4 regions of the Arthrobacter rhamnosi genome follow, and region 3 is predicted to be linked to each of the others. Evidence: riboswitches for the same ligand, from Rfam matches in the RefSeq annotation. Region 3 holds a riboswitch; each other region holds the start of a gene.
The links. Region 3 has a riboswitch for thiamine pyrophosphate ahead of ACX80I_RS11445 (ECF transporter S component). Riboswitches for the same ligand answer to the same signal wherever they lie in the genome.
Positions count from the first base shown of each region.

Region 1 (7,301 bases), on a different contig from region 3:
ATTCGAGGTCCACACGGCCGTCGTCCGGCCCGGACGGACCATCGAACTGCTCGAGGCACGCATGGAAGCCGGCGGCAGGACCGCGATCGTGGCGAAGGCATGGCGCCTCGCCACCCAGGACACGGCAGCCGTCGCCGCCGTCGAGGACCCGATGATGCCGGGACCCGAGGCCGCGGGTCCGCACGAGGGCATGACGGCGTGGCCCGGAGGGTTCATCCGGTCCCTGGAGGTCCGGGTGGTGCCGGGCCACCGGCCCGGGCGGGGGCAGGTCTGGATCCGGAACCCCTACCCGATGGTGGAGGGCAGGACGAGCGCCGACGTCGTGCGCCTCGTGGGCATGATGGACGCGGCCAACGGCATCGCCTCGCGCGTGGCACCCGGTGGCGACAGCTGGATGTTCCCGAACGTCGACCTGCAGATCCACCTCCACCGCCTGCCCGCCGGCGAGTGGCTCGGCCTCGATACGCGCGTCACGTTCGGCGCGAACGGCGTGGGACTCACCTCCAGCGTGACGCACGACCTCGACGGTCCCTTCGGGCGGATCGAGCAGATCCTCACGGTCCGCAAGCTCTGACTGCCGTACCCGGAATGCCCCGGCGCTCGCCGGGGTTGCACAGGGTACGGACGCCCTTGCCGCCGTCGGCAGGGAGTGGACAGCCTGCCCGCGCGACCGCACGTCCCCGAGGAAGAGGAACCATGCCGAAAGCAATCTGGAAAGACAGGGTCGTCGCGGAGTCGGCGGACACCGTGATGGTCGAGGGGAACCACTACTTCCCGCCGGGTTCCATCTCCCAGGAGTTCTTCGTCCCTACGGAGACGCACACCGTGTGCCATTGGAAGGGCACGGCGAGCTACTACACCCTGGTGGTGGACGGCGAGCAGAACAGGGACGCCGCCTGGAGCTACCCGGAACCGAAAGAAGCGGCGGAGAACATCCGCGGTTACTACGCTTTCTGGAAGGGCGTCACCGTCAGCGAGTGAGCATCGGAGGAGGGGCGCCGTCCCACGATGGCGCCCCTTGCCATGCTGGTCGCAGGACAGCTGCGCCCGGCCCAGGATCCAAGGACACGGCGCCGCACGGCGCACAGCAAAGGAGCAACCCCATGGAGTACCGGAAACTCGGTAACAGCGGCACCTCGGTGTCCCACCTCGCCCTCGGCACGATGACCTTCGGGGCGGAGTCGGACGAGGCGACGTCGCACGCCATCCTGTCCGACTACGCCGCGGCAGGCGGCAACCTGATCGATACGGCGGACGTGTACTCCGCCGGCACCTCCGAGGAGATCATCGGCCGCTGGCTCGCGAAGAACCCGGTGGAACGGGACCGGATGGTGCTCGCCTCCAAGGGCCGCTTCCCGATGGGCACCGGCCCCAACGACCTCGGCCTGTCGAGGCGCCACCTCCGGCGAGCGCTCGACGCCTCGCTGGCCCGGCTCGGGGTCGACCACATCGACCTGTACCAGGTGCATGCGTGGGATCCGCTGACCCCGCTCGAGGAGACCCTCGGCTTCCTCAACGAGGCGGTCGTCCAGGGCAAGATCGGCTACTACGGGTTCTCGAACTACACCGGCTGGCAGCTCACGAAGGCCGTGATGACCGCCCGCCAGCGTGGCTACTCACTGCCGGTGACGCTGCAGCCCCAGTACTCGCTGCTCGTGCGTGACATCGAGGCAGAGATCGTCCCCGCCGTGCTCGACGCGGAGATGGGGATGCTTCCGTGGTCCCCGCTCGGCGGCGGCTGGCTGACCGGGAAGTACTCCCGCGACGCCGAGCCGACGGGCGCCACCCGGCTCGGGGAGAACCCCAAGCGCGGCATGGAGGCCTGGGAGAAGCGCAACGCGGACCGGACGTGGGACATCGTCGACACCGTGACCGGCATCGCGGCTGAGCGTGGCATCAACGCCTCCCACGTCGCACTCGCCTGGGTCGCTGCGAAGCCCGCCGTGACCTCCGTGATCCTCGGCGCACGCACGCAGGACCAGCTGGCCGACAACCTCGCGTCGTCCGGCGTCGTGCTGACGCCCGAAGAGCTCGACCGACTCGACGAGGTCAGCGCCCCCACCTTCGGGGACTACCCCTACGGGGCTCCTGGGCAGGAGCAGCGCAGCCGCAAGATCGAGGGCGGCCGCTAACCAGGCGCAGCTGCTCGTCCCGGTGCCGGTCCCTCCGGTCACCGCCCCGGCACGCCGGGGCGGTGACCGGGCTTGGATGCATCCGCGCGACGCGTTACCGTTCGAGCAGCGACACGGGGTGTCCCTCCACCGGAGGGGCTGAGATAAGACCCGTCGAACCTGATCCAGCTCATACTGGCGAAGGGATGTCCTGCCGGGCCCTGGTGTCCGTCCGTCCTCTCGCCCCAGCGAAAGGCAGCACATGACGGAATTCCCATCGGCAACCGCGGACCCCGCCCGCACGATCAGCGCCGAGGCCTGCGCGGGGCTGCTCGCGGACCTGCGCAGTGCCTCCCCGTTGGTCCAGTGCATCACCAACGCGGTCGTCACCAACTTCACCGCGAACGTGCTGCTCGCCCTGGGTGCAGCCCCCGCCATGGTCGACATCCCCGGGGAAGCGGCGCAGTTCGCGCCCGTGGCCTCCGGGGTGCTCGTCAACCTCGGCACACCCACCGAGGCGCAGCGCGCGGCCATGCTCGAGGCCGCGGAGGCGGCGGCCGCGTCGGACACGCCCTGGGTGCTCGATCCCGTCGCCGTGGGGTTCCTGACCGTTCGCACCCGGACGGCCCAGCAGCTCGTCGCCCAGCGCCCCACCATCATCCGCGGCAATGCATCGGAGATCATCGCCCTCGCCGGCTCCGGCGGCGGGGGACGCGGCGTGGACTCCGTGGACGAGCCCGCCGCGGCGCTCGACGCAGCACGCCTGCTGGCATCGCGGTACGGTTCCGTCGTCGCCGTCTCGGGCGCCGTCGACGCCGTCGTCCCGGCCGACGGCGCCGTCGTCCGGGTGGCCAACGGCACGCCGCTGCTGACCCGGGTCACCGGCGGCGGCTGCGCGCTCGGTGCGGTGATGGCGGCTTTCGCTTCGCTCACACCGGATCCACTGCTCGCGGCCACTGCGGCCACCGGCGTGTACACGCTCGCCGCGGAGAAGGCCGCGATCCTTGCGGAGGGCCCGGGAACCTTCGCCCCGCGCTTCCTCGATGCGCTCGCGGCCATCACCCCGGCCGATGTCCGCCAGGGCCTGGTCCTGCCGGAGGACTCCTGATGCCGCGGCCCGATCCGGCGTCGTACCTGCCGCTCTACCTCGTGACCGACACGGAGCTGTGCGCGCCCCGGGCGGTCGCGGACGTCGTCGCCGCCGCCGTGGCAGGGGGTGCGACCTGCGTGCAGGTGCGGGACAAGCACGCGGGAGGGCGGGACCTGCTCGCGCTCCTCGCCGCGGTCGCCGGCGCCGTCGCGGGCCGGGTACCGGTGCTGGTCGATGACCGGGTGGACGTGTACCTCGCGGCGCGGGAGCAGGGCGCACAGGTGCACGGCGTCCACGTGGGCCAGTCCGACCTGCCGCCCGATCTGGTGCGGCGCATCGTCGGCCCGGACGCCGTCGTGGGCTTGAGCGCGGCGACCGCAGACCAGTTCGCCGTCGCGCACGCCCTTCCCGCCGGCACGGTGGACTACCTCGGCGTCGGCGCGGTGCATGCCACCGCCACGAAACCGGACCACCCGACACCGCTCGGCGTCGACGGCTTCGCTGCGCTGGCGGGCACGGCGCGCCTGCCCTGCGTGGCGATCGGCGGGGTCACCGCGGCGGACGCCTCCCCGCTCCGCCAGGGGGGAGCGGCAGGAATGGCAGTCGTGTCCGCGATCTGCGCGGCGCCCGACCCCGCACGTGCCGCGGGGCTGCTGCTGGAGGCCTGGGAGTCCTGAGGAGCGCGGGTGCGCACCGCTGCAACACCGGGTGCGCACCCGGTGCGCACCGGGTGCGCACCGGTGCGACAGCGTGCGGCCCGGCATGGTCCGGCACGGTCCGGTAACCGAAAGAGGCTCGGACGGCAACCGGGAGAGGGGGTGCCTGCCGCCCCTAGAATCGCCGTGTGGCAACGAGGAGGGACATCCTTGCCGGCATGGTGATCGTGCCGCTCCTCGTGGCGGAGACTGCGTGTAACGGAGGTTCCATGGACAGCGGACAGCCCACAGGTACCGCGGCGGGGGATCCCGCCGTCCTGACAGCGCGACCGGGCACGGCGGAACCGGGTACCGGGACGAGGCCGGGGGTGCACGCCCTCGGCGTGGCGACGAGGCGGGACCCGATCGTCTTCGTCCCCGAGTCGGTGGACACCGACGAGCCGGTGCTCAGCTTCTCCCGGCTCTGCCTACGATGGATGGATGAGCACTCCATGGCATGGCGCTGCCGAGCTGGCGCTCGTTCTCGACCCGGCCTCGGATGACGCGGCCGCAGAGCTGGAACGCGGCATCGCGCTGCTGCGCGACGTCGCCGTCGGAAGCAGGCCCCCGACGCTGCGCCTGTACCGCCCGAGTCCCACGGTCGCCTTCGGACAGCGGGACGCACGGCTGCCGGGTTTCGGTGAGGCGTGCGCCGTATCGACGAAGCACGGCTTCGTCCCGCTGGTGCGGCGCGCAGGCGGGCGCGCCGCGGCCTACCACCGGGGCTGCCTCGTGGTCGACCACCTCGAACCCGCCGCGGACCCCGTCGCCGGCACGCGGGCCCGCTTCGCCGCGTTCGGGGAGTTCTTCGCCGGGATACTGAGCGGCGTCGGACTCGACGCGCACGTGGGCGAGGTCCCGGGCGAGTACTGCCCCGGTGAATTCACGGTCCACGGGCGGGCCGACGGCGTCCCGGCCGTCAAGCTCGTCGGCACGGCGCAGCGCGTCGTCGCGGGTGCGTGGCTCTTCTCGTCGGTCCTCGTCGTGGAGGACTCGGCGCCCCTCCGCGCCGTGCTCACCGACGCCTACGCCGCGCTGGGGCTCGAGTGGCGGCCGGCCACCGCCGGAGCGGCGCAGGACCTCGCCGGCGGCGTGACGGTCGACGCCGTGGAGGACGCCCTGCTGGCGGCCTACGCCGCGACCGTGCGCCTTGCCCCCGCGTCCCGCCGCTCCTGACGGCGGGACGCGGGAACGGAGCCTACGGCATCAGTGTCCGCGCCGGATCCATTCCTCCAGATGCGGAGCCTCGTCGCCGATGGTGGTGCTCTCCCCGTGGCCGGTCCGCGCGATGGTCTCCAATGGCAGTGTCAGGAGCCGGGTGCGGATGGACTCGATGATGGTGGGGAAGTCGCTGTAGGAGCGGCCCGTGGCGCCCGGCCCGCCCTGGAAGAGCGTGTCGCCCGTGAAGACCGTTCCCGCCTCCGGCAGCAGGTAGCAGACCGAGCCGGGGGAGTGGCCCGGGGTGTGCAGCGCGGTGAGCGTGACACCGGCGACGTCGATCGTGTCGCCGTCGCGGATCCACTGGTCGGGGCTCAGTTCGGGGAACACCCTGTCCCAGAGTTCGCGGTCGCCCTCGTGCAGGTGGATCGGCGCGCCGACGGCGTCGAACAGGTCACCGACGGCGCGGATGTGGTCGTCGTGGGCGTGCGTCAGCAGGATCGCCCGGACCGTCCGCCCGTTCACCTGGTCGAGGATCGCCGCCGCGTCGTGGGGTGCGTCGATGACGACGCACTCCTCGTCGTCGCCCACGATCCAGACGTTGTTGTCCACGTCCCACGTCCCGCCGTCGAGCGAGAACGTCCCGGACGTGACGAGGTGCTCCACGCGTGCCGCCATCAGAGCTCCACCACCGATCGGAGCACGGCACCGCCGTGCATCTTCCCGAAGGCCTCCTCGACCTGGTCGAGGCGGATGCGCTCGGTGACGAAGGCGTCGAGGTCGAGGTTGCCCTGCAGGTAGTGGCTGACGAGCATGGGGAAGTCCCGGCTGGGCAGGCAGTCGCCGTACCAGGAGGACTTCAGCGCTCCGCCCCGGCCGAAGACGTCGAGCAGGGGGAGCTCGATGGTCATCTCGGGGGTGGGGACGCCGACGAGGACCACGGTCCCGGCGAGGTCGCGGGCATAGAACGCCTGCTTGTAGGTCTCGGGCCGTCCGACGGCATCGATCACGACGTCGGCCCCGTTGCCGCCGGTCAGCGCCCGGATGGCTTCCACGGGGTCCTCGTCCTTCGAGTTCAGGACGTGCGTGGCGCCCAGGCCCCGTGCCAGTTCGAGTTTCCGGTCGTCGATGTCGACGGCGATGATCGTGGTGGCCCCGGCGAGCCGGGACCCCGCGACGGCGGCTATCCCCACGCCGCCGCATCCGATGACGGCGACCGAGTCGCCCCGGGAGACGTTGCCCGTGTTGATCGCTGCTCCGATACCCGCCATCACGCCGCAGCCGAGCAGGCCCACGGCCGCCGCGTCCGCCGCCGGATCGACCTTGGTGCACTGGCCCGCCGCCACCAGGGTCTTCTCGGCGAAAGCGCCGATGCCGAGGGCCGGGGACAGCACGGTGCCGTCCTCGAGCGTCATCTTCTGGGTGGCGTTGGCGGTGTTGAAGCAGTACTGCGGCTCACCCCGGCGGCACGCCCGGCACTCGCCGCAGACGGCCCGCCAGTTCAGGATGACGCGGTCGCCCGGCGCGACGGTGGTGACGTCGTCGCCCACCGCGCTCACGACGCCGGTGGCCTCATGGCCCAGCAGGAACGGGAACCCGTCGTTGATACCGCCCTGCTTGTAGTGCAGGTCGGTGTGGCAGACGCCGCACGTCAGGATATCGACCAGTGCCTCGCCCGGTCCGGGATCGGGTACGAGGATGGTCTCGATGGCGGCGGGGGCATCCTTCGCCCGCACCACGACGCCCTGAACTCTATGCACCATGTCTTCGCTGTCCTTCCGCTGGGAACGGCGGCCGGGGAACGGGCCACCGGTCCCAGCATATGGCGGGAAGGACCGGCGCGGAGGGTGTCCGGGCTAGACGGCGACCCTGGTCCGCACCTCGGCGGCGGACGGGTTGGTGGCCGTGCTGCCGTCCGGGAAGATCACGGTCGGGACGGTCTGGTTGCCTCCGTTGAGGGATGCCACCAGCTCGGCGGTGCCTTCGACCTCCTCGATGTTGATCTCGGTGTAGCCGATGCCCTGGGCATCCAGCTGAGACTTCAGGCGCCGGCAGTACCCGCACCAGGACGTCGAGAACATGGTGATGGATCCGGCTTCTGGCGTGTAGTCCACGGTGCTCCTCAAATCTGCGTGCGCACGTGCCGCACGCGTCGATACGCGGGCGGCTGATCCGCCCGCATGGTACTCAACACCGCAGGAGGCGGTGCCATTCCTCCCCGCGGCAGGCGGTGACCGCCGGTGACAG
Region 1 is NZ_JBTNDT010000003.1:286,338-293,638, reverse strand. Features, by position in the region: gene ACX80I_RS08075 (thioesterase family protein) at 1-574, shown strand, start outside; gene ACX80I_RS08070 (DUF427 domain-containing protein) at 697-981, shown strand; gene ACX80I_RS08065 (aldo/keto reductase) at 1,104-2,132, shown strand; TPP riboswitch at 2,237-2,335, shown strand; gene thiM (hydroxyethylthiazole kinase) at 2,374-3,219, shown strand; gene thiE (thiamine phosphate synthase) at 3,219-3,878, shown strand; gene ACX80I_RS08050 (hypothetical protein) at 4,046-4,399, shown strand; gene ACX80I_RS08045 (lipoate--protein ligase family protein) at 4,338-5,072, shown strand; gene ACX80I_RS08040 (MBL fold metallo-hydrolase) at 5,103-5,732, opposite strand; gene ACX80I_RS08035 (S-(hydroxymethyl)mycothiol dehydrogenase) at 5,732-6,817, opposite strand; gene ACX80I_RS08030 (mycoredoxin) at 6,911-7,168, opposite strand.
Region 1: linked by a shared signal. The riboswitch ahead of thiM (hydroxyethylthiazole kinase) and the one ahead of ACX80I_RS11445 (ECF transporter S component) in region 3 are both predicted to bind thiamine pyrophosphate.

Region 2 (7,301 bases), on a different contig from region 3:
CGCAGCGCGGCGGCGGCGTTCGCCGTCGACGTGACGAGGGCGGGGATTCCGGAGGACGCCGCGATGGTGGCGGCCTCGACCTTCGTGACCATGCCGCCCGTGCCTACACCCGCCTTGCCGGCCCGCCCGATCGTGACCCCTTCGAGGTCCGCGGGTGAGGTGACGAGCGGTATCCGGCTCGCACCCGCGCTCGGCGGTCCGTCGTAGAGGGCGTCGACGTCGGACAGGAGCACGAGTGCCTCCGCCTTGACGAGGTGGGCGACGAGGGCGGCCAGCCGGTCGTTGTCGCCGAAGCGGATCTCATGGCTGGCGACCGTGTCGTTCTCGTTCACGATGGGCACGACGCCGAAGTTCAGGAGCCGCTCCATGGCACGGTGGGCGTTGGCGTAGTGGGACCGCCGGACGAGGTCCTCCGCGGTCAGCAGGATCTGGCTCACCGTGACGCCGTGGGCGGCGAAAGCCTGCGAGTACTGGGCCATGAGCAGACCCTGCCCCACGCTCGCGGCCGCCTGCTGCGTGGACAGCTGCGCAGGCCGCCGTGCGAGGCCCAGGGGCGCGAGCCCTGCGGCGATCGCCCCGGAGGACACCAGGATCACTTCGGTCCCGGCCATCCGCCGCTCCGCGAGGACATCGGCGAGGCCGACGAGGGCCTCACTCGAGATCCCGCCGGAGACCGATGTCAGCGACGACGAACCGACCTTGACGACGATCCGTCCCGCGGCGGGCAGGCCGGCACGGGACGCCAGCGGATGCTGCGACTGTTCCTGGGCCACGCGCGCCTAGTCCCGGGACTCGGCGTCCGCTTCCCGCTGGGCAGGAGCGGGCTGCTTGCGGTTCTGCACGGACTCGGTCCAGATGCCGGCCTTGCGGTCGGCCTCGAGGTCGGCCCGGGCTGCAGCCTTCGCGTCCTTGCGCTCCTGGTACTCCTCGCGCTTCTGCTCGCGCGTGGGCCGGACGTACTCCGCGAGGCGCAGGTCGGAGCCTCGCGGCCCGGCGAGCAGCTCCGCGCCGCCCATCATCGTCGGTTCCCAGTCGAACACGACGCCGTCGCCCTCGCCGATCACCACGGTGTCGCCGGGCTTGGCGCCGACCTTGAAGAGTTCCTCCTCGACACCGACCTTGGCCAGGCGGTCCGCGAGGTACCCGACGGCCTCGTCGTTCGTGAAGTCGGTCTGCTTGACCCAGCGCTCCGGCTTCTCGCCGAGCACGCGGAAGAGGGGCAGGGCGTCCTTCTCCTCGAGGCGGATCCGGAACGGTGCGGCGTTGACGCCGCGGGGGCGCAGCACCGGCGGAGCGACCTTCGGGGGTGCGCTGGCGACGGCCTTGCGCGCGTTCTCGACGATCTCGGCCATCGCGAAGCCCAGCTGGCGCAGTCCCTCGTGGCTGGAGGCCGACACCTCGAACACACGGTAGCCGCGCGCCTCGAGTTCGGGACGGACGAAGTCCGCCATGTCCCGTCCGTCCGGCACGTCCACCTTGTTGAGGGCGACGAGGCGGGGGCGCTCGTTCAGGGGGACGACGTCACCGTCGGGCCCGGCGTAGCTCATGTCCACCGAGTACTTCTCGAGTTCACGCTCGATGATGCCGAGGTCCTTCAGCGGATCACGGTCGGTCTCGAGGGCGGCGCAGTCCAGCACGTGCACGAGGGCGGCGCAGCGCTCCACGTGGCGCAGGAAGTGGTGGCCGAGGCCCTTGCCCTCGCTCGCGCCCTCGATGAGGCCGGGGACGTCCGCGATGGTGAAGCGCGTGGAACCCGCTTCGACGACGCCCAGGTTCGGCACGAGGGTGGTGAAGGGGTAGTCGGCGATCTTCGGGCGGGCAGCCGACATCGCGGCGATCAGGCTGGACTTGCCGGCGGAGGGGAAGCCCACGAGGGCGATGTCCGCGATGGACTTGAGTTCGAGGACGACGTCCCGCTCGTCGCCCGGGATGCCGAGCAGGGCGAAACCCGGGGCCTTGCGCTTCTGGGAGGACAGCGCAGCGTTGCCGAGGCCGCCCTGACCACCGGCGGCCGCGACGAACTCGGTGCCCTCACCGACGAGGTCCGCGAGGACCTCGCCGTCCTTCGTCTTGACGACGGTGCCGTCCGGGACGGGAAGGATCAGGGTCTCCCCGCTCTTGCCACCGCGCCAGTCACCCATGCCGTTGCCGCCGTTCGTGGCGTGCCGGTGCGGGGCGTGGTGGTAGTCGAGGAGGGTGGTGGTCTGGTGGTCGACGCGGAGGATAACGTCGCCGCCGTCGCCGCCGTTGCCGCCGTCGGGCCCGCCGAGGGGCTTGAACTTCTCGCGGTGGACGGAGACGCAGCCGTGGCCACCAGTGCCTCCGGATACGTGCAGGACTACGCGGTCAACGAAGCTCGCCACGTTGGTCTCCTTCTACAAATGCTTCACTGTGCCGAGTCTAACCGGCTTAAAAGAAGGTGGGGCGAGCCGTAGAGGCTCACCCCACCCGAATGCTTGTGCATCGTGTGCAGGCAGATTTACTCTGCTGCCGCACCTACGATGTTGACGACCTTGCGTCCGCGACGGGTGCCGAATTCAACGGCCCCTGCCTCGAGTGCGAACAGGGTGTCGTCGCCGCCGCGGCCGACATTGGCGCCCGGGTGGAAGTGGGTGCCGCGCTGGCGGACGATGATCTCGCCGGCCTTGACGACCTGGCCGCCGAAGCGCTTGACGCCCAGGAACTGTGCGTTCGAGTCGCGGCCGTTGCGAGTGGAGCTTGCGCCCTTCTTATGTGCCATGAGTTATGCCTGCCTTCGCTGAAGTTTCGTACGTGACCGATCGATAGCCCGAAGGGACTATGCGATGCCTGTGATTTTGACGCGGGTCAGTTCCGAACGGTGACCCTGGCGCTTCTTGTAGCCGGTCTTGTTCTTGAACTTCTGGATGACAATCTTCGGTCCACGAAGATTCTCGACGATCTCGGCAGTGACGGTGACCTTCGCGAGGTCCTCCGCTGCAGAGGTGATCTTGACGCCGTCTACCAGAAGGAGGGCGGGAAGCTTGAACGTGCTTCCTGCCTGACCGGTGACGCGGTCAAGGGTAACGAGGTCTCCTACAGAAACCTTTTCTTGGCGGCCGCCTGCGCGGACAATCGCGTACACCACTTGGGAACTCACTTCTCTCGACAATCTTGACTTCTGATGAAAAAACCTGGGTGCGCCTCGGCAGCAAACCTGGAGGTTGCTCTTCGTGCCGGAAATCCCGCACCGTTGCTGCCAGACATGCCGGTTAACAGGCGGGTGCACCGAGGGTCTAGATTACGCCAGAACAGCATCTTCCTGCAAATCAGCGGGCTCGTGCCGCCCAGCGCCGGGGCCGTGGACGCGCGGAGCGTCGAAGAAGTCCCGTTCGTACGTGGCGGACCACCTGAACGCCGCGAGCATGGCGTTCCTCTCCGCGGGCGAGGCACGCCGGTGGGCATCGTCCGCGATCTGCTGCGCACGCGCGGTGGCTGCCGCGAAGCTAGGATCGGCGTAGGTGGCGATCCAGTCCGCGTAGGGGTGGGGGCCGGACGGAACGCCGTCGCCCACCTTCTCCTGCACGTGATCCCCGACGGTGGCGTAGAGCCAGAAGCACGGCAGCACCGCGGCCACGAGTTCCGCGTACGAGCCGCGTCCGGCGGCCGCCGCGAGGTGGTCGCAGTACGCCCGCGTGACGGGGCCCGCCTCGCCCTCGCCGAAGCGGGCCCCGGCTTCCCTCGCCAGCCAGGTGCGGTGCAGCTCCGCTTCGGTCTGCAGGCACGACGTCGCCGCCGTCAGCCAGAACAGTTGGTCGTCCTCCGAAGGGGCTAGAGCGGCGGCGCTGGCGAGCACGCGGGAGTACTCGCGGAGGTAGAGCGCGTCCTGCTGCAGGTAGTAGGCGAAATGGTGGGCGGGCAGGGTCCCCTCCGTCAGGCCGGTGACGAAGGGGAGCGCGAGGATCTCGTTCCGGACCGCCGTGGTGTCCCGCCAGGCCAGATCGGCGAAGCGGTGGTGCATGCGCGGGTCGACCGCGGAGTGGAAGTGGTGGACGGGTCCGCTGCCCGCTCCCACGTCCAGGAGGTCCGCGGCCTCGAGCGCCCCCTCGAGCCAGGATTTCGCTTCGCGGACGGCCGTGGGCCAGTCGGCGGTGGCGGCGTACCGGCTGGCGATCGCCGACGACAGGGAACAGCCCGTGCCGTGCGTGTTCACCGTGTCCACGCGCCGCCCGTCGAGGACCAGTGCGTCGTCGGGACCTCCCGGCGGGGAGAGGAGGGCGTCGGGACACCGCTCCCCCGGCAGGTGCCCGCCCTTCACCAGGACACGCGTGCCGAGCCGCGCCGCAAGGGTGCTCCCCTGGGCGAGTGCCTCCGGCCAGGAGGTCGCCGGCTCGGCTCCGACGAGTACGGCGAGTTCCGCGATGTTGGGGGTGACGAGCGACGCGCGACGGGCGACGTCGATGACGGCCCGTACGGCGTCGTCGAGCAACCGGGCTCCGCTCGTGGCCACCATGACCGGGTCGAGCACCACGGCGGGCGGGCGGGCGTCGTCGAGCCATCCCGCCACGCAGCGCGCGATGTCGGCGGAACCGAGCATCCCGATCTTCACGGCGCTGATGGACACGTCCTCGGCGACGGCGTCGAGCTGCTGCCGGAGGAACTCCGCGGGAGGGGTGTGCACGCCGGTGACGCCCCGGGTGTTCTGCGCCGTCAGGGCGGTCACGACGGCCATCGCGTAGCCACCGTTGGCGCTGATGCTCTTGATGTCCGCCTGGATCCCGGCTCCGCCGCTCGGGTCGGAGCCGGCGATGCTGAGGATATTGGGAATTCCGGACGTGGGTGTGGTAACCGCAGTATGCATGGGTGACATCCCTCCGCTAGGCGTCGGGCGCACGCGCCCGCTAGATCAGGTTCGACGGGTTTGATCTCAGCCCTGCATCCGGCAGGGCACCCCGTGTCGCGATCAAGCCTAGCGCAGCCAGGCAGGTCGAGGCAGCCGCGGGCCGGACCGCCGCGGGTCCCGGCAGCCGGTCGTCAACGCAGCCGGTCGTGCACGCAGCCGGTCGTCCACGGGAACGCGGAAGGCCGGAGTCCACTGGGACTCCGGCCTTCCGTGCGCCGGACGCACCGGCACCTGGCTGCTACAGCTCCGAGGCGGGTACACCTACGCCGAAGATGAGCGGCTCGGACGCCGAGGCCTCCGGCCTCCGCACAGGCGCCTGGGCCCTGGCGACATGCCGGGTGCCGGAGGGTTGCGCGGCGGACTCGGCGGTCTGCGTCTCGATCGTGGTGTCCGCGGCGCCCTGCGCGCTGCGGGCGACGCGACGGCGCGGGCGGTTTCGCCGGGCCGGCGCCTCCGCGACGGGGACCTCGGTGCGGACGGGTGTCTCCGGCGCGCTGTCTGCGCTGCCGCCCTCACTGCGTCCCTCATCGCCACCCTCACTTCGGACCTCACTGCGGACCTCACTGCGGACCTCACTGCCACCCTCGGGCGCCTGGAATCCGTCGGCTCCCCCGGCTGCAGCATCGTCGCCCGCGGGCCTCCTGTTGAAGGCCTCACTCAGGCTGTCGAGCGTCAGGCGGGTTGCCGGCACCTCCGGGCTCTCCTGGACGGTCGGGCGGCGGTTGTCCGCGCGGGGCAGCGTCACCGTCTCGCCGTTGATCGTCAGGACCGCCTCCGTCACCTGGATGTCGGCGACCGCGGCCGGGTGCTCCTCCTCGTGGTGGTGCGTGGCGGCAGCGATGCTGGCGAGGGCGGCGCGTGCGGCCTCCGCCTTCGCCGCGCGGTCGGGGCTGTCCGCGACAGGAGCCACCGGCTGGACCCCGTTCTCGTCCTGCTGCTGGCCGCCGCGGCCCCGGTTCCGCTTGCGCTCGCTCCGGGAGACCCTGTCCTGGCGCGCGGGCTGCTGGGTATCCGGCACGGCGGTGTGGCTGCGGTGCTCCACGGGCTCCATGTGGGTGACCACGCCGCGGCCCGCACAGTGCTCGCAGTCCTCTCCGAAGACCTCGAGCAGGCCCGTACCCATGCGCTTGCGGGTCATCTGGACGAGGCCCAGCGAGGTCACCTCAGCGACCTGGTGCTTGGTCCTGTCCCGGCCGAGGCATTCGACGAGGCGGCGCAGCACGAGGTCGCGGTTCGCCTCGAGCACCATGTCGATGAAGTCGATCACGATGATCCCGCCGATGTCGCGGAGCCGCAGCTGGCGCACGACCTCCTCGGCCGCCTCGAGGTTGTTCTTCGTGACGGTCTCCTCGAGGTTGCCGCCGCTGCCGGTGAACTTGCCCGTGTTGACGTCGACCACGGTCATGGCCTCGGTGCGGTCGATCACGAGCGAGCCGCCCGACGGCAGGAACACCTTGCGCTCCAGGGCCTTCGAGATCTGCTCGTCGATGCGTGAGGCGGCGAAGATGTCCTCCTCGCTCGTCCACTTCTCGAGCCTGCCGACGAGGTCCGGAGCGACGTACATGACGTAGGCCTCGATGGTGTCCCAGGCCTCCTCGCCCGAGACGACGAGCTTCGAGAAGTCCTCGTTGAACACGTCACGCACCACCTTGATGGTGAGGTCGGGCTCGCCGTACAGCAGCTCGGGTGCGAGGGTCTTCGTGGAGCCGGCCTTGCGCTCGATCTCCTCCCACTGGGCACGCAGGCGGTTGATGTCGTGCGTCAGCTCTTCCTCGCTGGCGCCTTCGGCCGCGGTCCGGACGATCACGCCGGCGTTCTCCGGGAGCCTGTCCTTGAGGATGCGCTTGAGGCGGTTGCGCTCGACGTCGGGCAGCTTGCGGGAGATGCCGGTCATGGAGCCGCCCGGGACGTACACGAGGTAGCGGCCGGGCAGGGAGATCTGACTCGTGAGCCGCGCACCCTTGTGGCCCACGGGATCCTTGGTGACCTGGACCAGGACGGGATCACCGGACTTCAGCGCGAGTTCGATGCGGCGCGGCTGGCCGTCCAGGCCGGCGGCGTCCCAGTTGACCTCGCCTGCGTAGAGGACGGCGTTGCGGCCGCGTCCGATGTCGACGAAGGCGGCTTCCATGCTCGGCAGCACGTTCTGGACCTTGCCGATGTACACGTTGCCGATCAGCGAGTCCTGCTGCGTCTTGGACACGAAGTGCTCGGCCAGGATGCCGTCCTCGAGCACGCCGATCTGGATCCTGTCGTCGCGCTGTCGCACGATCATCTGGCGGTCCACGGATTCGCGGCGTGCGAGGAACTCGGCCTCGGTGATGACCTGGCGGCGACGGCCCGTGTCGCGGGATTCACGACGGCGCTGCTTCTTGGCCTCGAGGCGCGTGGATCCGCGGACGCTGGTCACGCGGTCGGAGACGGGCTCGCTGGCCTGCCG
Region 2 is NZ_JBTNDT010000003.1:366,681-373,981, forward strand. Features, by position in the region: gene proB (glutamate 5-kinase) at 1-773, opposite strand, end outside; gene obgE (GTPase ObgE) at 780-2,363, opposite strand; gene rpmA (50S ribosomal protein L27) at 2,480-2,740, opposite strand; gene rplU (50S ribosomal protein L21) at 2,798-3,106, opposite strand; gene thiD (bifunctional hydroxymethylpyrimidine kinase/phosphomethylpyrimidine kinase) at 3,260-4,819, opposite strand; TPP riboswitch at 4,811-4,923, opposite strand; gene ACX80I_RS08450 (Rne/Rng family ribonuclease) at 5,100-7,301, opposite strand, start outside.
Region 2: linked by a shared signal. The riboswitch ahead of thiD (bifunctional hydroxymethylpyrimidine kinase/phosphomethylpyrimidine kinase) and the one ahead of ACX80I_RS11445 (ECF transporter S component) in region 3 are both predicted to bind thiamine pyrophosphate.

Region 3 (7,301 bases):
TCCACGACGCCGAGCTGGTCGTAGATCTCCATGGACCGCGAGTGCACGCCCAGGGCACGGGACTCCACCGTCGGGCCGTCCTTGCCGTCGATCAGCACCACGCGCACGCCCAGTCTCACCAGCCAGTTCGCCAGCATCAGGCCGGTGGGGCCGGCTCCCACCACCAGGACGTCGACGCTCCCGGGGTCGTGCCGTTCGTCCTGCTCCATCGCGGGCCTCCTCGCCGGTGTCCTGGTCAGCGGTCCAGGGTCGTGCAGACGCAGGCCCGGTTGCCCTCGGCGTCGGCCAGCACGGTGAAGGACGGCGCCCGGGTGGCGTCCACCACGGTGCCTCCGGCGGCGACCGCCGCCGCGATGCGGGCGTCCGCCGCGTCGTGCGGCACCCAAAGGTCGAGGTGGAACCGCTGCCGCGGCGTCTCGTGCGCGTCGGTGTGCTGGAACCACAGGAGCGGAACGCGCCCGGAGGGGTCGACGACGTCGTCGCCGTCCACCGCGCCGGCGTCCCCGGTCAGCAGCGCCGCCCAGAACGGGCCGATCGCGGCCGGGTCGGCGGTGTCGAGGGCGAGCTCGACGACGGCGGGAGCCGCGGGGTCGGCGGCGATGCCATGCGCCGAGGCGAGTTCGCTGACCGCCCTGGCCAGCCGGACGTCACGCTCCGTGATGCCGGACGCATCATGGCTGAGGAGCTTCACGTCGACGTGCCGGTAGGTCAGCACGACGTCAGGGTGGTGGTCCATCTCCTCGGCGAGCTCGCCGATGGCCGCGACGAGGGCGAGGCCGGTGGCGAAGTTCCCGGTCAGGAAACGGGCGTGGAGCGCCTGGGCCAGCTTCCGCCAGTCGCCCAGGCCGGCGTCGAGGATCTGGCGGGTGCCGAGGATAGTCATGCGGCCAGTATGGCCCCGTCGGAGAGGCAGGAGAAGGTCTGCCGCCCACGCAGTCGACGGCCGCCCGGTGAGGCTGTGATTTGACTCTCAGTTCCCTACGGTTCAGGGTTTTATGTCTGTCATATCCGTCTTTACCCACGCAACCGCCGCTGCCTTCCTGCCCCGCGGCTGCGGAAGGAACACCTCCTCCATGTCTGATCCCGTACTCTCGGCGCCGGCCTCGACCCGCGCCACCGGCCGTTCCAGCTCCTCGCCCCACCTGACCCGGGCGCTGAGCAACCGCCACATCCAGCTGCTCGCCATCGGTGGTGCCATCGGCACCGGCCTCTTCATGGGCTCGGGCAAGACCATCTCGCTTGCCGGTCCCTCCGTGATCTTCGTCTACATGATCATCGGCTTCATGCTCTTCTTCGTCATGCGCGCCATGGGGGAGATCCTCCTGTCCAACCTCGAGTACAAGTCCTTCAGCGACTTCGCGGGCGACCTGCTCGGACCCTGGGCCGGGTTCTTCACCGGGTGGTCCTACTGGTTCTTCTGGGTCGTGACGGGCGTCGCCGACATCGTCGCCATCTCCGGCTACGTGGACATCCTCGCCCCCGGGACCCCGCTGTGGATCCCGGCGCTGGCCACCCCCGTGGTGCTGCTGCTCCTGAACCTGCCCACGGTGAAGGCTTTCGGCGAGGCCGAGTTCTGGTTCGCCATCATCAAGGTCGTGGCCATCCTGGCCCTGATCGCCACCGGCATCGTCATGATCGCCACGCATTTCACCTCTCCCGCAGGGCAAGTCGCGAACCTCGCCAACATCTGGAACGACGGCGGCATGTTCCCGCACGGGCTGTTCGGCTTCATCCTCGGCTTCCAGATCGCCATCTTCGCCTTCGCCGGCATCGAACTGGTCGGCACCGCCGCCGCCGAGACGAAGGACCCCGAGACGACGCTTCCCCGCGCCGTGAACTCCATCCCCATCCGTGTGCTGCTCTTCTACGTCGGAGCGCTCACCGTCATCATGGCGGTCAACCCCTGGCGGACCATCGATCCCGCGAACAGCCCCTTCATCGGCATGTTCACCCTGGCCGGCCTCGGTATCGCTGCCGTCGTCGTCAACCTGGTGGTGCTGACCTCCGCCGCCTCGAGCGCGAACTCCGGCATCTACTCCACGTCGCGCATGGTGTTCGGACTTGCGCAGGACGGCAACGCCCCGAAGGCCTTCGGCACGCTCAGCCGCCGCCAGGTGCCGCAGAACGCTCTCCTGTTCTCCTGCATCTTCCTGCTCGCCGGCCTGATCCTGCTCTACTCGGGTGACTCCGTGATCGGAGCCTTCACGATCGTCACCTCGGTGGCCTCGGTCCTGACGATGTTCGTCTGGTCCATGATCCTCATCAGCTACCTGGCGTTCCGCCGCCGCCGTCCCGAGCTGCATGAGCGGTCCGCGTTCAAGATGCCCGGCTCCGCGTTCATGCCCTACGTGGTCCTTGCCTTCTTCGTGTTCATGCTCGTAGCCCTCGCGCAGGCCGAGGACACCCGGCTGGCGCTCGTCGTGACGCCGGTGTGGTTCCTCCTGCTCGGAGCGGCCTGGTACGCCAACCGGAAGACGCCGCTGCAGCAGGCCCGCATCGAGGAGCACAAGGCCACGGTGCAGGCCGAGCAGGCGGCACGCGCAGGCCGCTAGGTCCCGGCACCACCGCTCCGGAAGACCGCTCCGGAAGACTGCTCCGCAAGACCGCGCGGAAACACCGCGCGGAAGCACCGAAGGACCGTCCCCTGGAAATCGCTTGGGGGGCGGTCCTTCGTCGTCCTCCCGGAGTGCGGAGCGGCGGGGACACCGATGGGCCCGGGTGCGGATGCCATACTGCAGGGATGGCCAAAAACAGGACTCCCTCCGGCCGCATCCTCGCCGCCCGCGTCGACGACGACCTGAAGGAGCGGCTGCGCGCCGCAGTGGTCCATCCCCACCTCCTTTTCGCGGGCAAGGCCGCCCTCGCGGCCGCGCTCGCCTGGACCTTCGCGCTCGCCATCCCGGGGGAGGCCTCCCGGTACCCGTACTACGCCCCGCTGGGCGCCCTGCTCGCGCTGTACCCGACCGTCGCGGGAACGCTCAGGTCGGGACTGCAGACGGTCGCCGGCCTCACGATCGGGATCATCCTGGCCCACATCGCCGGATGGGCGGGAGACCCGGACTGGCTGACGATCGCCTTCGTCGTCGGCGTGGGAGTGCTCCTCGCGGGCGCCCTGCGGAGGACGGCGGGCGGCGGTTCCGGGATCGCGTCCGCCGGGCTGTTCGTCCTGGTCATCGGCAACGATGACCTCGGGTACTCGCTGGGCTACTTCGTCCAGACCGTCGTGGGCGTGGGCGTGGGCCTTGCCGTCAGCGCGCTGATCCTGCCGCCGCTGAACCTGGACGATGCCGTGGGACAGGTGAGCCGGCTCCGTAGGACGGCGTCCCGCCAGCTCCAGGAGATGGGCGAGGCGCTCGAGGAGGACTGGGAGGCGGATGATCCGCGCTGGCCCCAGCGGCGGGACGACCTGACCGCCACGGTACGCAATGCCCGCGAGGCCCTGCAGTACGCGGACGAGAGCAGGAAGGGCAACGTCCGGCGGCGCTTCCACCCGCATGACGCGGACCGCGACCACCGGCACGTCGAGGTCCTCGAAGCCGTCGCGACCCACACGCTGAACATCACCAACATGCTGCAGGACGCGCTCCATGGAACATCCCGCGAGCAGCCCCTGCCCGCCGCGGTCCGGCCGCCCCTCCAGCAGGCCTTCACCGCCGTCGGCGACGTCCTGGACCTGTGGACGGTGGAGGAGGACGACGCCGGGACGCTGCGGGTGGCCGAGCGGAGCCTGAAAGCGCTCGAGGTCGCTGCGTACGAGTCCTCGTCGAAGGACGTCCCCTTCGGTGCCGCGGCCGCGATCGGCATGAACCTGCACCGCATCCTGCAGGCCGTCCGGCAGGAGCAGGAAACAGGCCGGGCGGCCTAGCGGTACTGCCGGGGGACACAACGAGGGGCACCCCGAAGAGTGCCCCTCGTCACTGGATGAAACTTCCTGCGTGGAACCGCTCAGGTGAGGTCGCGGGTCTTCGCGAACCGGTCGATCGCCTTCTGCGTGGAACGGTTGGTGAGCACCTGGATGGTGGTGCTCACCACACCCGAGACGATCGCGAACACCAGGGCGGAGCGCAGGGTGTTCTCCAGCCCGTCCTTGCTCTTCGGTGGCGCTTCACCCGTGATCTTCTCCCACAGGAAGTCGACGAGCTTGGTCCCCACGAAGCCGGCGCCGACGCTCATGCCCGCGCCGAGCAGCTTGAACAGTACGTTCATGTCTCTCCTTCTGGTCCGGTAGTCCTCCGCCTAGCCTAGCCGCGGCGGGCGGCCCCCGGCACAGCTGCACGCACGGGGCCGGCCCTGCACGAGGAGCTCATCTGCCGGGGCTCCCCCTGCGGTGTAGGATCGGTAGCGCTCAACCAACATACGACAGGGGAGCGCCGACCGGCAGCATGCTGCGGGAACGGGCGCTGAGAGTGCGGACCGCCGCAGACCCTCGAACCTGATCCGGCTAGTACCGGCGAAGGGAGTCGAGTTCTCAGAGTGCACGGAAACTGCCCCGGCGGTCCCCGGCACCCTCCCCTCCTGTACCTCAGGAGGAATCACCATGGCATCATCAACCGCCCTCAACGGCACCTCTCCCCGCACCCGCCAGTGGCGCGTCGTCGACATCGTGGTGGCCTCGGTCATCGCGGTCGCCGTCGGCGTCCTGTTCTTCGCATGGTCCGCGGGGTACTCGGGCATCAGCGTGCTCACGGCGGGCTTCCCGCCCCTGGCCGGCCTGTACTCCGGCGGCTGGCTCATTGCCGCCGTCCTCGGCGGGCTCATCATCCGGAAACCCGGCGCGGCGATCTACTGCGAGGTCCTCGCCGCGGCCGTCGAAGCCCTGCTCGGTTCCCACTTCGGGATCACCGTGCTGCTCTCCGGAGTCATCCAGGGGATCGGCGCGGAGCTCGTCTTCCTGCTCTTCCTCTACCGGAAGTGGAACCTCCCGGTAGCGCTGCTCGCCGGTCTCGGTGCAGGCCTCGCGCTCGCGATCAGCGAGAACATCCTCTACAACGCGCTGTGGACGTTCGAATTCAAGCTCCTGTACACGGTGTTCGCAGCCATCTCCGGCATCGTGATCGCCGGGCTGCTGTCCTGGCTCGCCATGCGGGGCCTCGCCCGGACGGGCGTCCTGTCCTCGTTCGCCGCGGGCCGCACGGCGGACGTGTGACACCAGCGCAGGCACCCTTCCCGGGCCCCGTGCACGTCCGCGCCCGGGAATGGGGCTGGCGTCACGCCGGCCGGAAGGCCTTCGCCGCACGCCGGCTCGATCTCGACATCCCGCCGGGGGAGCGCGTCCTGCTCCTCGGCGCCTCGGGCGCGGGCAAGTCGACCGTGCTCGCCGGTCTGGCCGGCCTGCTCGGGACCGGCGACGAGGGCGAGCAGGAGGGTGAACTCCTGCTCGACGGCGCGCAGCCGGCCGGCGCCCGGGGGCGCGCCGGGCTCGTCCTGCAGGACCCCGAGACGCAGGTGGTCCTCGCCCGCGTGGGCGACGAGGTGGCCTTCGCGGCCGAGAACCTGTCGGTGCCGCGCGAGGAGATCTGGCGGCGCGTGGGCAGGGGGCTCGACGACGTCGGGCTCGACCTCCCGCTCGGCCACCCCACGGCGGCGCTCTCCGGCGGCCAGAAGCAGCGACTCGCGCTCGCGTCCGTCCTCGCGATGGAGCCGGGGCTGCTCCTGCTCGACGAGCCCACCGCGAACCTCGATCCCGAGGGAGTCCTCGAGGTGCGCGACGCCGTCGTCCGCGTCCTCGAGCGCACCGGAGCCACCCTCGTCGTCGTGGAGCACCGCGTGGCGGTATGGGCCGACGTCGTCGACCGCGTGGTCGTGCTCGATGCGGGCGGAGGGGTCCTGGCCGACGGGCCGCCCGCGACCGTGCTCGCCGGGGGCCCGACCCGGGACCGGCTTGCCGCCGCAGGAGTCTGGGTCCCGGGATGGCAGCCGGTGGTGGGCGGACCGCTCCCCGCCGGTGGCGGGGAGGCCCTGCTGTCGGCCTCCGGTCTCACCGTCGCCCGCACCAAGCGGGGACCGGCCGCCGTCGAGGACCTCGCCGTCGAGGTGCGCGCGGCCGGGGCGCTGAGCATCACCGGCCCGAACGGGGCCGGGAAGTCGACCGCCGCCCTGACACTCGGCGCCCTGCTCCGCCCGCGGGCGGGACGGCTGGAGGCATCGGCGGCCCTGGCCGGGACCGCCGCGGGTGACCCGTTCCGCTGGCGCTCGTCCGAGCTGGTCCAGCGCATCGGGACGGTCTTCCAGGAGCCCGAGCACCAGTTCCTCACGGCGACCGTCGCCGACGAACTGGAGTTCGGGCCGCGGCGGGTGAGCGGAGCCCCGGACCTGCACCGCGTGGCGGAGGTGGCCGAGCGACTCCGCCTCACCTCTCTGCTGAAGGCCAATCCCTTCACGCTGTCCGGCGGGGAGAAGCGGCGCCTGTCCGTCGCGACGATGCTCGCGACCGCCCCGCGCATCCTCATCCTCGACGAGCCGACGTTCGGCCAGGACGCGGGAACGTGGGCCGAACTCGTCACCCTGCTGCGCGAGCTGATCGACGGAGGCGTCTCCGTCCTCTCCGTCACGCACGACGCCGATTTCATCGCAGCACTGGGCGGCGCCACCCTGCACATCTCGGGCGGAGCGGGACGGCTGGTGACCCGATGAGCACGGACCACCCGACCCCGGTGCTGACCGGGAAGACCCTGCTGCGGGCCAATCCCGTGTCCAAGCTCTTCGCCGCCGTCGTCATCACGCTCGCGCTGATGGCGAGCATTGACTGGGTGAGTGCCGCGGTGGTCCTCGCCTGCGAACTCGTCCTCCTGCCCCTGCTGGGCATCAGCGCGCTGGGGCTGGCGCGGCGGATCTGGCCGCTGCTGGTCGCCGCGGCGATCGGCGGCTACGGGACCGCCCTGCTGGCGGAGAAGACGGGGCGCGTGCTGCTCGACGTCGGGCCGCTCCTCTTCACCGAGGGGTCGGTGGCGTCCGGCATCGCGGTCGGGTTGAGGGGACTGGCGCTCGCGCTCCCGGGCATCTTCCTCCTGCTCACCACGGACCCCACGGACCTCGCCGACGCGCTCGCACAGAAGCTGCACCTGCCGCACCGGTTCGTCCTGGGGGCGCTGGCGTCGCTGCGACTGGTCGGCCTCCTGGTCGAGGAGTGGGAGGCTCTCGGGCTGGCCCGGCACGCCCGGGGCATCGGCTCGGACGGCTCGATCGTCGCGCGGACCCGCAACCTGCTGGGGCAGTCCTTCGGGCTGATCGTGCAGGCCATCCGGCGGGCCACCCGGCTGGCGACGGCGATGGAGGCCCGCGGATTCGGCGGAGGAACGCGC
Region 3 is NZ_JBTNDT010000005.1:89,781-97,081, reverse strand. Features, by position in the region: gene ACX80I_RS11470 (FAD-dependent monooxygenase) at 1-209, opposite strand, end outside; gene ACX80I_RS11465 (4a-hydroxytetrahydrobiopterin dehydratase) at 236-883, opposite strand; gene cycA (D-serine/D-alanine/glycine transporter) at 1,074-2,552, shown strand; gene ACX80I_RS11455 (FUSC family protein) at 2,741-3,865, shown strand; gene ACX80I_RS11450 (DUF4235 domain-containing protein) at 3,946-4,206, opposite strand; TPP riboswitch at 4,352-4,476, shown strand; gene ACX80I_RS11445 (ECF transporter S component) at 4,538-5,146, shown strand; gene ACX80I_RS11440 (ABC transporter ATP-binding protein) at 5,143-6,633, shown strand; gene ACX80I_RS11435 (energy-coupling factor transporter transmembrane component T family protein) at 6,630-7,301, shown strand, end outside.

Region 4 (7,301 bases), on a different contig from region 3:
CTGCCGGATTCACCCGTGGAGTAGGAGAGCATCGCGACACGGGGCTCCACGCCGAACTGGGCTGCCGTCTCCGCAGAGGCCACTGCGATGTCGGCGAGCTGCTCCTCATTGGGGTCGGGATTCACCGCGCAGTCCCCGTAGACGAGGACGCGGTCCTGCAGGAGCATGAGGAACACCGAGGAGACGATCTTCACGCCGTCCTTGGTCTTCACGAATTCGAGCGCAGGGCGGATGGTGTTCGCCGTCGTATGGGCGGCACCGGACACCATGCCGTCCAGCTTGCCGAGCTGCACCATCATCGTCCCGAAATATGCCCCTTCCAGCATGCGTTCGCGAGCCTGGTCGAGGGACACGTTCTTGTGGGCCCGGACCCGCGCATACTCCGCGGCGAATTCATCCCGCAGCTCGGAGGTCGCGGGGTCGACCAGGGTGATGCCGGTCAGGTCCACGCCCTGGCCCGCCGCCAGCTCCCGCACCCGGGCCTCGGGTCCGAGAATCGTGAGGTCGCAGACATCGCGGCGGTGCAGGATCTCGGCGGCCTTCAGGACACGGATGTCCTCGCCCTCGGGCAGCACGATGTGCCGCCGCTCGGACCGCGCGCGCTGGATCAGCTCGTGCAGGAAGCGCAGGGGGGTCATGCTGACGGGCCGGGGGAGTTCGAGCCGCTCCAGCAGTTCGCTCTCGTCCACCTGCCGCGACCAGGCGCCGAGGGCTGCCGCGGCCTTGCGGCGCAGTCCGCTCGCGATCTCGCCCCGCACCTCGCTCACGCGCCGGGCGGCGGTATAGGTGTCGTCGTCGAGCGCGAAGACGGGGAACGGCGCCTGCGCGAGGAGGGCGAGGATGTTGGGGTCCGGTGCCAGACCGCCGGTCAGGAAGAGGGCCGACGGCACCGGGAATTCGGGGGAGAACGACGACGCCAGGGTCGCCACGAGGACGTCCGCCCGGTCGCCCGGCACGATCACCAGGGCGCCGTCCCTGAGCAGGTGCAGGAAGTTGCCGACGTTCATGGCGGCCACGCGCACGCTGGTGACGTCGCGCTCGAGGTTGGAGTTGCCGGCGATCTGGCGCGCGCCCAGTTCCGTGGCCACCTCGGAGACGGTGGGCTGGGAGATCTCGGCCAGTTCGGGGATCACGTAGACGGGGCGGCCGGAACGGCCGGGCCGTACATGCTCGCTGATGGCGGCGACGGCGTCATCGGCGGCCCGGTTGACCATGATCGCGAGGAGGGACACCTTGGCGGCGTCGAGTTCGCGGCGTGCCACGTCGACGGTGTCCGCCGCCTCGTCGACCGACATGTCCTTGGCGCTGATGACGGCGAGCACCATGGCGCCGAGGTTGTTGGCGAGGCGCGCGTTGAGGTCGAACTCGACGGCCGCGTCGTTCCCGGAGAGGTCCGTCCCCTCGACGATGACGACGTCGCACTCCGCGGCGATCTCGCTGTAGATCGCGACGCAGCGGGCGTCGATCTCGGCGCGGTCGCCGGTGACCAGCAGGGCTCGGGCCTCGGCGCGGGTCAGGCCCCCGCGCGCACGGCTGTCCGGGAGGTCGAACGCGCGCTGCATGAGGCGCACCATCGGATCCGCATCGGGATCGTCACCCTCCACGATGGGCCGGAAGAATCCCACGCGGTCGGCGTGCCGGTACAGCATGTCCGCAAGCCCCAGGGAGATCAGGGACTTGCCGGAGCCGTTGGTCATGGCGCTCACATATATTCCGCGGGTCATGGGCCCAGTCTTGCAGGGTCCCCGGACCCCCGCCATAACGGGTGTCACGCCGTCGGGGCGGGTTCCGCGCCGTCGGAAAGGCAGGGATAACCGGTCCAGGGCGTACGGGGACGCCTGTTCTGCCGTCTCGGTAGGCGGCCTCCGCGCCCTCAGCCGAGGGGTGCGCGCGTGTCCGTCTCCGGGCCCCATAGTCCGCCCGCTGCCACCAGCAAGCCTGCGAGGACCAGCAGGGCGGCGATCGGGGCGCAGGTGCCGAAAGCAGCCTGGAGCGGAGGCAGATAGTAGGGGTAGAGCGCGGGCACCACGATGGACAGGCTGTACCCGAGGCCGTAGCCGCTGGAGCGGACGCCGCCGGCGAAACGTTCCGAGAGGTACGCGCCGACGGGCCCGTACACCGATACGGTCACCACCTGCAGGGCGGCGCAGAGCACGACGACGGCTACCGGACCCTCCACGGCGAAGATGGACAGGAAGCACACCGGGGCCAGAACGGCGGCCAGCACTCCGAAACCGACGAAGAAGAGCCGTCGTCCGAGAAAGGTGGACAGGTGTCCGCAGAGCACCATGGCGACGGCGGAGACCGCGGTGGCGCAGAGCAGGGCGAAGGTGACACCACGTCCGTCGAAGGTGCCGGCCCTGGTCAGTTCCGCCGTAAGGGTCGGGATCGCCATATAGGTCAGCAGCCAGAGTCCGGTCATCAGGGTGAAGGTCTGCAGGAACACCCGACGGTCGGGACCGACGAGGACATCCCGCAGGGGGAGCGGCACGGTGACCCGGGCTACCGGAGCGTCCGCCACCTGGCGCCGGTAGTACCCGAGCATGACGAGCGCCAGGATGCCGCCGACGACGAAGGGCACGCGCCAGCCCCAGGCCGCGTAGGACGCAGGACCGAGGACGGCCAACAGCACGAGGACCAGGGCCGCGATGGTCGTATTGGCCACGGGGGACATCGCCATGATCAGCCCGCTGGCAAGCCCTCGCCGTCGGGGTACGGACCACTCCATGGCCAGCGGGACGGCAGAGGTGTACTCGCCGCCGAGGAAGACGCCCCCGAGGAACCGCAGTGCCAGGATGAGCACCACCGTTCCCCAGCCCAGGACCTCGTGACCGGGGACGGCGGCGATCAGCAGTGTGGTGGCGGCGATACCGGCCAGGGCCACCTTCGTGACGGCGGTGCGTCCCACCCGGTCGGCGATGGGGCCGAGGACCGCAGCGCCAAGGGGGCGGCCGATGAGCGTCGCGGTGAAGACGAGCCCGGCGGCCGCGATGACATTCTCCGCACCCAGCAGGGTGCTCGCCGCGGGGGCGAGGGCGATGACCGGAAGGAAGATGTCGAACTGGTCGACGAAGTTCCCGAGGATCCCGCCCCGGACGGCGTGGCGCGCCCGCCGTTCGTCAGTGGTTCGCATCGTGGCCGGGGATGCCATGGAGGGATGGGGCATTGCATTCTCGCTTCCTTCGCCGGCATGATCCGGGGCAGGTTCGGCGGTCGAAGCTGCAGCAGCTTCCTCTCAGCCCTTGCCGGGGCTCCCGCGGGAATAGGTGGCTCCATCCTGCCATGCCGCGGTAAGAGCCCTTGACCTTCGTGCTCACCGGGCATAACGTACAACCACATGGTTGTAAATCAGATGAGTGAGGACGAGGTGGACCGCCTGTTCCAGGCGCTCGCCGACGCGACACGGCGGGATATCGTGGCGCGCGTCCTGGTCGCCGAGTATTCGGTATCCGGCCTGGCCGAGCAGTACGACATGAGTTTCGCAGCGGTACAGAAGCACGTCGCCGTGCTCGAGCGAGCCTTTCTCGTCACCAAGGAGAAACGCGGACGGGAGCAGATCGTGCGGGGACAGGTCGACGGCGTGCACAGGGCCCGCCGCCTGCTGGACGACTACGAAAGGATCTGGCGACAGCGGGTCGAACGGATCGAAGAGATTCTGGATGAGGACTAGGAAGGCATCATCATGGCGGTCATCAGTACGGAGAAGGACACCGAGGCACTCAACTTCCGGCTCGTCGCGGAGTTCGACGCGGGGGTGGAACGCGTCTGGCGGATCTGGGAGGATCTGCGGCAGCTCGAGCGGTGGTGGGGACCGCCGACGTGGCCCGCGACCTTCGACTCCCTGGAGTTCGTCCCGGGCGGGCGTGCGGCCTACTACATGACCGGTCCCGACGGCGAGAAGGCGCGGGGCTGGTGGCGCATCACCGGCGTCGAGGCGCCGCACCGCCTGACGTTCGACGACGGGTTCGCCGACGAGGACGGCGAGCCGGTGGCGGACATGGGCGAGACCCACGCCGAAGTCACCCTCGAGGACCTCGGCGGGCGGACGCGCATGACGATGACGACCTCGTTCGAGTCCCTCGAACAGCTCGACCAGATGGTCGCGATGGGCATGGAGGAGGGCCTCAGGCTCGCCCTCGGGCAGGTCGATGCGCTCCTCGCGGAGGATGCCTCCGTCTGATCCGGCCGGGCTGCCCGGTGCCTCCGGTGAGGTACCGGGAGAACAGGAAGGACCGCCGAAAAACGCTTTCGGCGGTCCTTCCTGTCGGCTCGGCGGAGTGCCAGGCGCCCTTACGCGGTCCGGGGCTTGCGGTTGGGCAGTGCGAGCTTGAAGATCTTTCCCCAGGTGGAGGCGACCTGCTTGGGCAGGGGGCCGGTGGTGTAGGGCAGGTTGTAGCGCGAGCAGATGTCGCGGACCTTCACGGCGACCTCGGCGTACCGGTTGGACGGCAGGTCGGGGAAGCAGTGGTGCTCGATCTGGTGCGACAGGTTGCCGGTCATCAGGTGCATGAACTTCGAGCCGGAGATGTTGGCGGAGCCGATCATCTGCCGGACGTACCAGTCGCCGCGGGTCTCCCCCTCGACCTCCTCCTCCGTGAACGTGTCCGTGCCCTCGGGGAAGTGGCCGCAGAAGATGACGGCGTGTGCCCAGAAGTTGCGGATGGCGTTGGCCGCGAGCGTCCCGTAGAGGGCCTGCTTGCCGGAACCCGTCAGCATGGCGACGGCCGGGGTGGCGGCGTAGTCCTTGGAGAACTGCGTGAGGACCTTCTTGCCGACGGCCTTGAGGTCGCGGTTCATGTCCTCCTTGGACTTCAGGCCTTCCTTGTACTCGGGGATCTCGAGGTCGTACAGGGCGATGCCCCACTCGAAGACCGGCGCCAGGATGGCGTTGTACAGGGGGTTGCCGAGGTTGAAGGGGCGCCACGGCTGGTCGGGGTCCATGCGGAGCAGGTTGTATCCGACGTCCCTGTCCTTGCCGATGACGTTGGTCCAGCGGTGGTGCAGGTCGTTGTGCGTGTGCTGCCAGGAGCGGGCAGGGGTCACGAAGTCCCACTCCCACGTGGTCGAGTGGATGTCCGGATCGCGCATCCAGTCCCACTGGCCATGGAGCACGTTGTGGCCGATCTCCATGTTCTCGAGGATCTTGGCGACGCTCAGCATGGCCGTGCCGGCGACCCAGGCGGCCTTGTACTTGCTGAAGAGGAGGGTACCGCGGCCTGCGAACTCGAGACTGCGCTGGACCTTGATGACGCGGCGGATGTATGCGGCGTCGGTCGCCCCCCGCTTGGCGAGGATCTCGTCACGCACGGCGTCGAGCTCGCGGCCGAGTTCCTCGACCTGCTCGTCCGTCAGGTGCTTGGCGGCGTCGGGGCGGACCAGGGGGTGGCCCGACGCCGCAAGGGCGCCCGGGCGGGTCAGCGTGGTGGTCATGGGGACTCCTCCGTTGGGGGTTAAAGGTCGAGGTTCACGGGCCCGGCGGCCGCCGAGACGCAGGTCTGGATGAGCTGGCCGGGTTCGTTGTGCAGTTCACCCGTCCGGAGGTCCCGGACCTGCCCGGCACGCAGCGGGATGAGGCAGCTGTGGCAGATGCCCATGCGGCAACCGCTCGGCATGAGGATGCCGGCATCCTCGCCGATGTCCAGCAGCGGGGTGTCGCCGTCGGCCTGTACCTCGCGGTCGGACTGCTCGAAGGTGACGAGGCCGCCGTCGTGCCCGGCGCCGGCGGTGAGGTCGGTGGTGAACCGCTCGATGGTGAGGGTGCCCGTGCTGGCCTGCGCCTCGGCTCCGGCCGTGATGCTCGGGGCGGTGCGGGCGGTCTCGAGGGCTGCCTCGCGGTTCCAGAGTTCCTCGGCCGAGTTGAGGAAGCCCTCTGGGCCGCAGGCGTAGGCGGCGCGGGACCGCCAGTCCGGGCAGAGGTCCGCGATGGTCTTGGCCGTGAACTCCAGCCTGCCACGGGCGCTCGTGAACCAGTGGCGGACCGTGAGGTTGGGGAACTGGTCGGCGAGCTCGTCCAGTTCCTCGCGGAACAGGCTCTTCTCCGGCGTGCTGTTCGAGTTGATGAGCACCACGTCGGCGTCCGGGCGTCGGGGGACCAGCGTGCGGATCATGGACATGACCGGAGTGATGCCGCTGCCCGCCGTGAGCATGAGCAGGGACCGCGGGTGCTCGGGAAGGACGAAGTCGCCCTGCGGCGGCGCGAGGAACAGGACGTCCCCGTGCTTGGTGTCCCGGACCAGGACGTGCGACACCGCGCCGGCGTCCTTGACCGTGATGGCTGGATCGTGCCCGGCGGCGTTGCTCAGCGAATAGGAGCGCCAGTGGCGGACGCCGTCCAGTTCGACGCCGATGCGCGCCCACTGCCCGGCCTGGTGGCCGTGCCAGCCGTGGCCGGGGCGGAAGTAGATCGTGGCGGAGTCCTCGGTTTCGCGCACCACGCGGGTGACGACGCCCCGGAGCTGGCGGGAGGAGTACACCGGATTGAACAGGGCGAGGAAGTCTTCCGGCGTGAGCGGGGTGATGAGCGCGGAGGCTACACGCGCCAGCTTCGTGAACCGGATCATTGCACCAACGATATAGCCTCTCCCGCTAAAATTCTTCACTCTTCGCATACAGTTGACGGAGTTGCATTGTCGTGGAGAGATAGATCGGGGCCGTCCGGATGAGTTCTGACGAGGTTGTGGGAACTCCTCCCGAGCCGCCCTGGCTCGCCCTCCCGCCCCAGGTGAGCGACCGCCTCCGGCCGCTCACGGGCGATCTGGTCGAGGCCATCATCCAGACCGTCCCCCAGCTGGTGCCGGCATATGCGCGTCCGATCGAAGGGGGCTTCGGCCACGCACTGCGCCTCGGGGTCGCCGTCGCCCTGGAGCGGTTCCTCGAGTTGCCGGGCACGAGCCTGCCCGCACTGTCCGACCAGAGCCGCCAGCTGGTGGCCGGCCTGGGCCGCGGCGAATTCCGCCAGGGACGCAGCATGGATTCGCTGCTCGGGGCCTATCGGATGGGTGCGCGCGTGACCTTCCGGGAGATGTCGCGCCGCTCGATGGAGGAGGGCCTGGGCTCCGCGGTGGTGGTGGACCTCGGGGAATCGATCATGGCCTACATCGACGAACTCTCCGCGGTCAGCGCCGAGGCCTACGCCTTCGAGCAGTCCGAACGGGCCGGGGCCGTCGACCGCCGTCGTGCGGAACTGCTGGAACTGCTGCTCCTCGGGCAGGCGGACGAGACGTCGCTGCGGCAGGCGGCGTCGCTCGCCGACTGGGCCGTGCCGGCCCAACTCGCCGTCGTGACGCTGCCGCTCGAGCGCG
Region 4 is NZ_JBTNDT010000002.1:427,208-434,508, forward strand. Features, by position in the region: gene pta (phosphate acetyltransferase) at 1-1,724, opposite strand, end outside; gene ACX80I_RS06400 (MFS transporter) at 1,874-3,166, opposite strand; TPP riboswitch at 3,161-3,268, opposite strand; gene ACX80I_RS06405 (ArsR/SmtB family transcription factor) at 3,338-3,670, shown strand; gene ACX80I_RS06410 (SRPBCC family protein) at 3,683-4,180, shown strand; gene ACX80I_RS06415 (fatty acid desaturase family protein) at 4,291-5,430, opposite strand; gene ACX80I_RS06420 (ferredoxin reductase) at 5,451-6,560, opposite strand; gene ACX80I_RS06425 (PucR family transcriptional regulator) at 6,659-7,301, shown strand, end outside.
Region 4: linked by a shared signal. The riboswitch ahead of ACX80I_RS06400 (MFS transporter) and the one ahead of ACX80I_RS11445 (ECF transporter S component) in region 3 are both predicted to bind thiamine pyrophosphate.